Regions from separate parts of the Pantoea sp. App145 genome, predicted to be linked through region 2. Evidence: predicted binding sites of a transcription regulator. Region 2 holds the regulator's gene; each other region holds the start of a gene.

Region 1 (3,281 bases), 1.9 Mb from region 2:
ATCAGAATGAATGCGTCCATCGCGATGCTCCGAAGTTAGTGTGTGCCGCCAAGGGTGACGATTGGGCGCTGGCTCTGGTCACCGTTCAGCAGGCGCTCCAGGGCAAACAGCAGGGTAAAAGCGGTGCCGATGGGGATCGGTAAATACATCTCGCCGTAGGTGACATTGGGCAGCGAGGCCAGCGGCTGAATCCACATCGCTTCGCACAGGTTGTAGCTGGCGCGCAACAGAATCAGACACAGGGTAATCAGCAGCAGATTGCACAGCAGCAGCGCCCGCTTTTGGCCAGCAGGCGACAGACGATCGGTCACCATCGACACGCAAATATGGGTACCTGCGCGTAGTCCCACCGGTGCGCCAATAAAGGTAAAAATGATCATGCAGATAATCGCCACGGGTTCCGGCCACGAGAGCGCGCTGTTCAGCACGTAGCGCGCAAAGATGCCAATCGGAATCACTGTGACCATAATCATCAGCGCCGCCGCGGCAACCCACATGCACAGCAGGTACAGCCCATCCATCCAACGGGAATATGCGTTCATTGTTCGCATCCTGAGTGAGACGCCACGCGGCTGCATGGCGCAAAAGGGTTATTTCACCTCGGCGATCTGCGTCATCAGATCCTGATATTTGCCGCCAAACTGATCGCGCACCGGCTGGGTTGCTTTGACGAAGTAGTCACGATCGATCTGCTGGAAGGTCACGCCGCCGGCTTTCATCTTCTCGATCGATTGCTGGGTATAGGTTGCCCACAGCTGACGTTCTTCATCCTGGGCTTCTTTACCCAACTTCTTCAGCAGCGCCTGATCGTCGGCGGAGAGACGATCCCAGGCTGTTTTGGAAAACAGGATCATTTCCGGCTGAATAAAGTGGCCGGTCAGGGTGTAGTACTTCGCCACTGGCAAATAGTTGTGGGCAACAAAGGTCGGTGGATTGTTCTCCGTGCCGTCAACCACACCGGTTTGCATCGCACTGAACACCTCGCTCACTCCCATCGCCACCGGATTGGCCCCCATCGCTTTCAGCGTGGCAAGGGAAATGGCGCTGTTCTGCACGCGAATCTTCATGCCCTGCAAATCTTCAGGTTTGGCGAGCGGCTGTTTGGTGATCATGTTGCGCGTACCGGCATCGGTCCAGCCGAGGAACACCATGCGGGTATTAGGATCCTGATCGAATTTATTGACGATCTGCTCGCCCACGCTGCCATCCAGCACTTTGTGCATATGATCTTCATCGCGGAAGATAAACGGCAGGGTGAGCACGCTGGTTTCGGGGGCGATGGTGGTGACCGGTGCCAGCGAGACGCGGATCATATCGATCGCCCCCAGCTGTACCTGTTGCAGTGTCTGATCTTCATCGCCCAGCACGCCACCGGCATAGACTTTCATCTCCAGACGGCCATCGGTGGCTTGTTTTAGTTTCTCACCCATATGCTCCAGCGCGACCACGGTGGGATAACCTGCGGGTTGCACTTCCGCCACTTTAAGCACTTTGGCATGGGCACTACAGGCCAGCAGGGCGAACATGGAGGACAATGAAACGGCGAGTAGTCGTTTTTTCAGCGTCATTTTTTACTCCAGCATTGAGGTATCGAAAACGCGCGGTGCAAAGACACCACGAATGGGCAGGGCTGGCTCAGAATAGTGAAAAACAGCTGGCGAAAAACGGGTCAGATGTTGATTGAATGAATTGCATCACATTTTGAAACGTTGTTTTAATAATTTTACATGCTGCATCACATTTATAAAACCGGTGACCAAACGGATACTCATTCATCACAAACTGTGGAGAAAAAGCGCACCTTTCGTTTGTAAATAGTAATGAGAACTACTATCAATTCGACCCGGTAATTTGTTATGATCCGCGCTCGATCGTGAACTGTGCAATTGAAGTTGGAGACGCAGCGTGGTAGCCAGTGATTTGATGCAGACGGATCTCTCCGTTTGGGGCATGTATCATCATGCCGATATCGTGGTAAAGGTGGTAATGATTGGCCTGTTACTGGCCTCCGTGGTGACCTGGGCACTTTTCTTCGGTAAGTTTGCCGAGCTGAGTTCAGCGAAACGTCGTCTGAAGCGTGAACACATCGCATTGAGCGAAGCGCGTTCACTGGATGAAGCTTCACGCACTGCTGCCAGCTTTAAAGGCCATAGCCACAGCGCCGTGCTGCTGAATGATGCGCAGAACGAGCTGGAACTCTCCGCCGGTACTGAAGACACCGACGGCATTAAAGAACGTACCAGTTTCCGCCTTGAGCGCCGTGTCGGGGCCTTTAGCCGTCACGCAGGTCGTGGCAATGGTTTCCTCGCCACCATCGGTTCGGTTGCGCCGTTTATCGGCCTGTTCGGCACCGTCTGGGGTATCATGAACAGCTTCATCGGTATCGCCCAAACTCAAACCACTAACCTCGCCGTTGTTGCACCCGGTATCGCCGAAGCGTTGCTGGCGACCGCGATTGGTCTGGTGGCGGCTATCCCGGCTGTGGTCATCTACAACGTGTTTGCCCGTATGATTGCCGGTTACAAAGCCTCGCTGGGCGACGTCGCGGCACAGGTGCTGCTGTTGCAGAGCCGTGATTTGGACCTGGGAAAAGTGACTAACGAAGTGGCTCGTCCGTCTGCCGCACAGAAACTGCGCGTAGGGTAATTGCTATGGCGATGCGTTTAAACGACGACCTGGAAAGCGATGGCGAAATGCATGAAATCAACGTGACGCCGTTTATCGACGTGATGTTGGTTCTGCTGATCATCTTCATGGTGGCCGCACCGCTGGCAACAGTGGATGTGCGCGTTAACCTGCCTGCTTCCACCAGTGCGCCGCAGCCGCGTCCGGAAAAACCGGTCTATCTGTCGATTAAAGAAGATAATCAGGTCTATATCGGCAATGATCAGGTAACGAAAGAGACGCTGGTCAATGCGTTAACCGCGCAGACCGAAGGTAACAAAGACACCACTATCTTCTTCCAGGCAGATAAGTCGGTGAGTTATGAAACCCTGATGTCAGTAATGGATCAGCTGCGTGAGGCCGGATATCTGAAAATCGGCCTGATGGGTATGGAAACGGTGAAGAAGTAATCTCACCCAGGGTTATGAGGGCGTCCGGATGGACGCCCTTTTTGTTATGAGTCTTTGCTGATTAAAACAGGAAATCACGAATCGATGCCATAAATGGGCAAATATTCTGTGGATCGGTTTTGTTAATACTTTGTTACTTATACCCCTGCTTTTGTAAAGTGCAATGGTGAAGGTGATCACATTCATCCGCTGACGACCACGCTACAA
Region 2 (3,281 bases):
CGCCATCGCACCGCACCGCATTGAAAAACTGGTGATGATCGATATCGCTCCGGTCGATTATCAGACGCGTCGCCATGATGAAATTTTCGCCGCTATCCGTGCCGTAAGCGCAGCAGGTGTGACGCGCCGCAGCGAAGCCGCTGAGGTGATGCGCACCCTGCTGGATGAAGAAGGCGTGATTCAGTTCATTCTGAAATCGTTCCAGGACGGTGAATGGCGGTTCAATGTGCCGGTGTTGTGGGATAACTACACCACTATCTCCGGCTGGGAAGAGATACCTGCATGGCCACATCCGGCGCTGTTTATCCGCGGCGGTGATTCACCCTATCTGGATAATCAGCACCGTGATGCGTTGTTGCGCCAGTTCCCCCAGGCACATGCGCATGTCATCAGCGGCGCCGGGCACTGGGTCCATGCCGAAAAACCTGAAGCCGTTTTGCGCGCAGTGCGCCGATTTTTTGTACTGTAAAAGCAAAAGCTTGCCGCGAACCGTTTAAGGTTGGCGTAGTCAGGGGCGCTGGAGTATGATGTCGCGCTAAAAATTTGCCACGGATGATTTTTTCACCGTGGCCGGGCCGATAATGTATAAATCGCGCAGCGCCTTTCCGCCGTTCGCGCCCACTCAGTTTTACAAATCATGGCAAAAGAACAGACTGACCGTACCACGCTCGATCTCTTCGCTGATGAGCGGCGTCCCGGTCGCCCCAAAACCAGTCCGCTGACGCGTGACGAACAGTTGCGGATTAACAAACGCAATCAGCTGAAACGCGATAAAGTGCGAGGATTGCGTCGTGTTGAGCTGAAAATGAGCAGCGAGGCCGTTGATGCACTCAACACCCTGGCTGAGCAACAAAACATCAGCCGCAGCGAATTGATTGAACAAATGCTGCTGGCGCAGCTCAAACTGTCGTAACAGGTGCAGACCGCACGCAGGAACAAAAGTCACGGCTTTACAAGTTCCGCCACTTTGCCCGGTCTGCTATCATTCGCTGTCATTACATATTCAATATCAGGATTTAAGAGGTCACTTAACCCATGGCAATCGTAGGCATTTTCTTCGGCAGCGATACCGGCAACACTGAAAACATTGCAAAAATGATCCAGAAACAACTGGGTAAAGACGTGGCCGAAGTGCATGACATTGCCAAGAGCACTAAAGAAGATCTCGAAGCATTCGATATTCTGTTGCTGGGCATTCCGACCTGGTACTACGGCGAAGCACAGTGTGACTGGGATGATTTCTTCCCGACGCTGGAAGAGATCGACTTCAATGGCAAACTGGTTGCGCTGTTCGGCTGTGGCGACCAGGAAGATTATGCAGAATACTTCTGTGATGCGATGGGCACCATCCGTGACATTATCGAGCCAAATGGTGCGGTGATTGTCGGTCACTGGCCGACCGAGGGTTACCACTTCGAAGCATCCAAAGGTCTGGCCGACGACAAACACTTCCTTGGTCTGGCTATCGATGAAGATCGTCAGCCGGAACTGACCAACGAACGTGTTGATAAGTGGGTGAAACAGATTTTCGATGAGCTGCAGCTGAAAGACATTATCGAAGCCTGATCCCCTTTCCTACTCAATGTGGGCGCTGGCTCACATTGAGAATCGGAAATTCCTATAAAAATAATAGCCACGTTTTTTTAACTTTTACCTGCAAATCTGTAGAATACCCGTAACGGTCATCCGCTTATTCCTCTGGCATCAGAATGAGGCTGAGTGAAATGGAAACAAAGACCTGTACGATCCCCGCCGGCGTTAGCGACATTTATCCCTACAGCCATTGGTGATTTCAGGACATGCCCTTGGTTTTCATTTCACTGCTTGAGTTCTATAATGAGACGCAAATGAGAATGCGCGTGATCGACATCCAAGGCCCTGCGCCGCAAGTGACTAGCAAAGTAACAGGACAATATCCGCATGACTGACAACAACTCCGCATTGAAGAAGGCTGGCCTGAAAGTCACTCTACCCAGACTGAAAATTCTGGAAGTGCTTCAGGAACCCGAGTGCCATCACGTCAGTGCGGAAGATTTGTACAAACGCCTGATCGACATGGGCGAAGAGATTGGTCTGGCAACGGTATATCGCGTTCTTAACCAGTTTGATGACGCGGGTATCGTGACTCGTCATAACTTTGAAGGTGGCAAATCCGTCTTTGAACTGACGCAACAGCATCATCATGACCACTTGATCTGCCTGGATTGTGGCAAAGTGATCGAGTTCAGTGATGAGTCTATTGAGACGCGTCAACGTGAAATCGCAACACGTCACGGTATCAAACTCACCAACCACAGCCTGTACCTGTACGGCCACTGTGCGCTGGGAGACTGCCGCGAAGACGAGACGCTCCACGATAAGCAATAAAATGTGCTATGCAGTATGAAAAAACCGGTGCCAGGCACCGGTTTTTTTATTCCTGAGATTACAGAACCAGCGTTTCCTGCAGGTAACGCCAGCGTGGAATGGAGGTGGTGCAATCCAGCACCGCCAGAGAAATACGACTCTGGTTGTTGCCGTTCATCATCTGCAACTCACGATATTGAATAGTCACTTCCTGGCTTTGCTGTGAAATGATGGCGTGTTCGCTGGTCGCGATGCGCATCCCTTCCCGCTGACCACGTAACTGGCGGAACAACACCTCCATCGCATTTAAATCCAGCTGTTTACCTTGCGGGGTCACCATTTTGAAATCCGGGTGAAAATGCGAGAGAAACAACTCAATGCTGTCGTCAGTGTCCTCTGACTGATTAAAAATACGTTCGATAAGCTGATGTAAAACCACTACGCTGTGTTTGGCTTCCTGAGCGAGACTCGTCATTTTTTTTCCTTTTACAACCCGCAGAGCAACGTCTGGGAGCGCATAGCCTACCTGAAATACAGTTTTTCACACTCGCAAATGGATTAATTTTACTAAAGTCAGATTAGTTGCAAATCCCGGTAACAAACGCATTTCACACCCCACAGCATAAAAGGTTGCCAGCCCGAAATTACAACCAATAAAAAAGGGCGATTGCTCGCCCTTTCGTGATGATATGGTGATAACGACAAAAAGGATTAATCGCCGATTTTCGCCCAGGTATCACGTAAACCGACGGTGCGGTTAAACACCAGCTTAGAGGGCTGCGAGTAAACGCTGTCTGCGCAGAAATAACCTTCACGTTCAAACTGATACGGCGCCAGCGCATCGGCGTCACGCAGTCCAGGCTCGACAAAGCCCTGTTTGATTTCCAGCGAATTCGGGTTAATGGTGGTGAGGAAGTCCTCAGCCGCTCCCGGAT
Region 3 (3,281 bases), 640 kb from region 2:
GGAAAGCACAGCGTGGCGCTGGGGTCGGCAGCCAGCACCACCTGGCCCCCAGCATAAAAGACGCCGAGTGCGCCCGGCGAACTCATCGGGAAGTTATGTGCAGCGGGCAGCGCCACCAGATAACGGGTGTGCTCAGTCACGGCGCAAATCTCAACGCTGCCGCGAATGCTGTAATAGTAATCATTGTGGGTGCGTGGGATCAGTTTTGGCGTGCCGGTGCTGCCGCCCGAAAGCTGGAAGAACGCCACTTCATCGCCGGCGCTCGGCGTGGGGATGAAGTCACCGGCAGCTTCAGCCAGCAATGCGTCGAGGGTGTTTTCCGGCTGATGATCGTTGCGCAAAATCACCTGTTGTAGTGACGGATGCGAGCGGCACAGCGTATCGATAAAGCTGTCATCGGCAAACAACGGATGGCTGCGATCGGCAATCAATAGCGCCGGTTCAATCTGCGCGGCATAGGCGGTCAGTTCGGTACGTTGATGGCTGAACAGCGCATTGACCGGTGCCACCCCGATTTTGAACAGGGCAAAAAGCGTCAGGTAAAAATCCGCCACGTTGCCGAGCTGTACCAGCGCAGTATCGCCGGTTTTCAGGCCGCGACGTTGCAGCGCCGCGGCCAGGTTGTCAGTCAGACGATGTATTTCGCGATAGCTGATGTGACGATCGCCATCGATAACCGCGATCGCCTCATTGTGCTGCTGACGCGCCAGGATGTCGGTCATCGGCACATCGAGCCAGTAGCCTTTCTCGCGGTAACGCGCGGCCAGGTCATCCGGCCAGCGGTTGTAGGGAATACTCATGGTCTTTCCTTTATTGCAGTCCAAAGGCGCGCAGCATGGTATCCAGCTTCACGCCGGTTTCACGCCATTCTGATTCGGGTTGTGAGTCGGCAACGATGCCTGCGCCAGCGAACAGACGCACGTGTGTATCGTGCACTGTGCCGCAGCGAATAGTGACTACCCATTCGCCATTGCCTGCCTCATCGCACCAGCCCACAATGCCGCCGAACAACTGGCGATCAAAGGGCTCCAGCGCCTGAATCAGTTGCTGAGCACGCTGATGCGGGAAACCACTCAGCGCCGGGGTTGGATGCAACAGGCAGGCCAGCGACAGCGCATTGTCGCGCTCGTCCTGCACTTCGCCGTCTATCTGGGTGGCGAGATGCCATAAGGTTGAGGTGGTAATCAGCGTCGGCACCGTCGGCACCGACAACCGGCGACTACGTGGTTGCAGTGTTCCGCGCATCGCATCGGTCACCAGCTGATGTTCGTGCCGATCTTTACCGGAGTTCATCAGGGTGTCGCCTGCGGCACGATCACGCTGGCTATCATTATCCCGGCGCGCAGAACCGGCGAGCGGGCAGGAGCTGAAGTCACGGCCGTGCTTACGCAGCATCAGTTCCGGGCTGGCACCGAGCAGTACGCCGCCTTGCGGCAAGGGCAAATGGAAATGGTAGCTGTTGGGGTTTAACGCAATCACCCGCTGCATCAGCGCAGCGCTATCCACCGGTTGTTCCGTGACAATATCCATCAGGCGCGACAGCACCACTTTGTCGAGATCGCCCCGTTGGGTAGCGGCAACAGCTTCGGCCACCATGTTGAGAAAAACATCGTGATCCGGTACGGCAGCACGGCGACGCACCTCAGGCAGCGCACCGGGTTGGGTGGGCAGCGCGGCCAGCAGATCGGCACGGTTAAAGGTTTGATAAGATTCAGGAATAAACAAGGCCGCAGGCTGGCTGGCATCAAACGGGATGGCACCCACCAGAATCGGTTTCTCAATACCTTGCTTTTTGGCCGCAGCAAAGTGCTGACGCAGCTGCTGCTGAAAATGGCCCTGTAAATCGGCAGCATCCTGCACTGATTCAGTCAGGGTGGTGTAACAACCCTGCGTCACCAGACTCTGCCAGGGAGAGGTAAACAGGAATCCGCGGCAAAGTGCGGAAAAATCCTGCAGCCAGGCATTTTCAAACGTGGACGATTCCACCATAATTTCCACCTTTAAATGATAAGATTATTAAGAATGATTATCATTTTTATTATGGCCCAGTAACCTACGTCGAACGGGCGAAAGAGTCAATCGATTCGCGGGAGTTCCCTTATCTTTAGGCGTTTTCCGGCGCTGATGCCGGACGCCGAATTAAGCTAAACGGTGGATGAAAACTTATGAATAAATGCGGATTATGGGGCACGTTTGTCCTGTTGTTCATTTTGCAGGCTTTCAGCAGCATGGCGCGCGCTGACCAGGGCTGGCCGCGCAAGATTCAAACCGAGCAGGGCATCGTCACGCTCAGCAAAGCGCCGCAGCGCATTGTCTCGACCAGCCTCACGCTGACCGGTTCGCTGCTGGCGATTGATGCCCCGGTCATCGCCTCGGGGGCTACCGCACCCAACAGCCGCCTCTCCGACGATCAAGGTTTTTTCCGTCAGTGGGGCGAGGTGGCGAAACAGCGTGGCGTGAAGCGTCTGTATATCGGTGAACCCAGTGCAGAAGCCGTTGCGGCGGAAGCGCCGGATCTGATTATCGTCAGCGCCACCGGTAATGACTCCGCCATCAAACTGGTGAGCCAGCTGTCTGCCATTGCCCCGACCCTGGTGATCAATTACGACGATAAAAGCTGGCAGGATTTAGTGACGTTGCTTGGCGATGCTACTGGCCACGAAGCGCAGGCGACACAGCGCATTAAGGCTTTCGACGATCGTGAAGCGGCACTGAAAAAAGCCATCACGCTGCCACCGCAGCCAGTTTCTGCCATGGTGTGGAACGGCGACGGGCGTGCTGTGAATCTGTGGACGGCAGAATCAGCCCAGGGCAAATTGTTGCAGCAGCTCGGTTTCACGCTGGCGATGCCCCCGGCCAATATTCAGCAGAGTCACAGCATGGGGCAGCGCAAAGATATTATTCAGCTATCGGGTGAAACCGTCGCCAGCGGCCTGACCGGCCACAGCTTCCTGCTATTTGCTGCCGATGATAAAACCGCGCAATCGGTACTGAGCAATCCATTCCTGGCACAAAACGAGGCGGTCACGCATAAGCAGGTGTATGCGCTGGGGGCGGATACCTTCCGCCTTGATTACTACAGCGCCAGCAATCTGCTGGCGCGCCTGGAAAAATTGTTCGTTAAATCATGATGCGTCTTCCGCCAGCGTGACCGCAGGCGGTTGATAACGGCGTAAGCGCCCCATCAAAAACCACATCAGCACACCCAGCACCGCCGCCGCGAAGCCAAACATCGTTGCGGCCTGCGGTGGCAGCAGCCATGACCCCATCGCGCCAATCAT

What was found. The regulator Fur, encoded in region 2, represses iron uptake genes when iron is present. The targets are predictions, from matches to a motif close to ATAATAATGAGAACNACTATCAA.
Region 1: the regulator Fur is predicted to act here: its motif matches at 1,815-1,837, upstream of exbB (tol-pal system-associated acyl-CoA thioesterase).
Region 3: the regulator Fur is predicted to act here: its motif matches at 2,017-2,039, upstream of RCF31_RS10330 (isochorismate synthase).

What each region holds. Positions count from the first base shown of each region.
Region 1 is NZ_CP133290.1:3,473,130-3,476,410, forward strand. Features, by position in the region: gene RCF31_RS16100 (TRAP transporter large permease) at 1-20, opposite strand, end outside; gene RCF31_RS16105 (TRAP transporter small permease) at 36-542, opposite strand; gene RCF31_RS16110 (TRAP transporter substrate-binding protein) at 591-1,568, opposite strand; gene exbB (tol-pal system-associated acyl-CoA thioesterase) at 1,924-2,646, shown strand; gene exbD (TonB system transport protein ExbD) at 2,652-3,074, shown strand.
Region 2 is NZ_CP133290.1:1,604,441-1,607,721, forward strand. Features, by position in the region: gene ybfF (esterase) at 1-469, shown strand, start outside; gene ybfE (LexA regulated protein) at 638-913, shown strand; gene fldA (flavodoxin FldA) at 1,036-1,566, shown strand; gene fur (ferric iron uptake transcriptional regulator) at 1,921-2,367, shown strand; gene RCF31_RS07375 (hypothetical protein) at 2,426-2,821, opposite strand; gene glnS (glutamine--tRNA ligase) at 3,058-3,281, opposite strand, start outside.
Region 3 is NZ_CP133290.1:2,246,680-2,249,960, reverse strand. Features, by position in the region: gene RCF31_RS10335 ((2,3-dihydroxybenzoyl)adenylate synthase) at 1-800, opposite strand, end outside; gene RCF31_RS10330 (isochorismate synthase) at 811-1,989, opposite strand; gene fepB (Fe2+-enterobactin ABC transporter substrate-binding protein) at 2,166-3,131, shown strand; gene entS (enterobactin transporter EntS) at 3,126-3,281, opposite strand, start outside.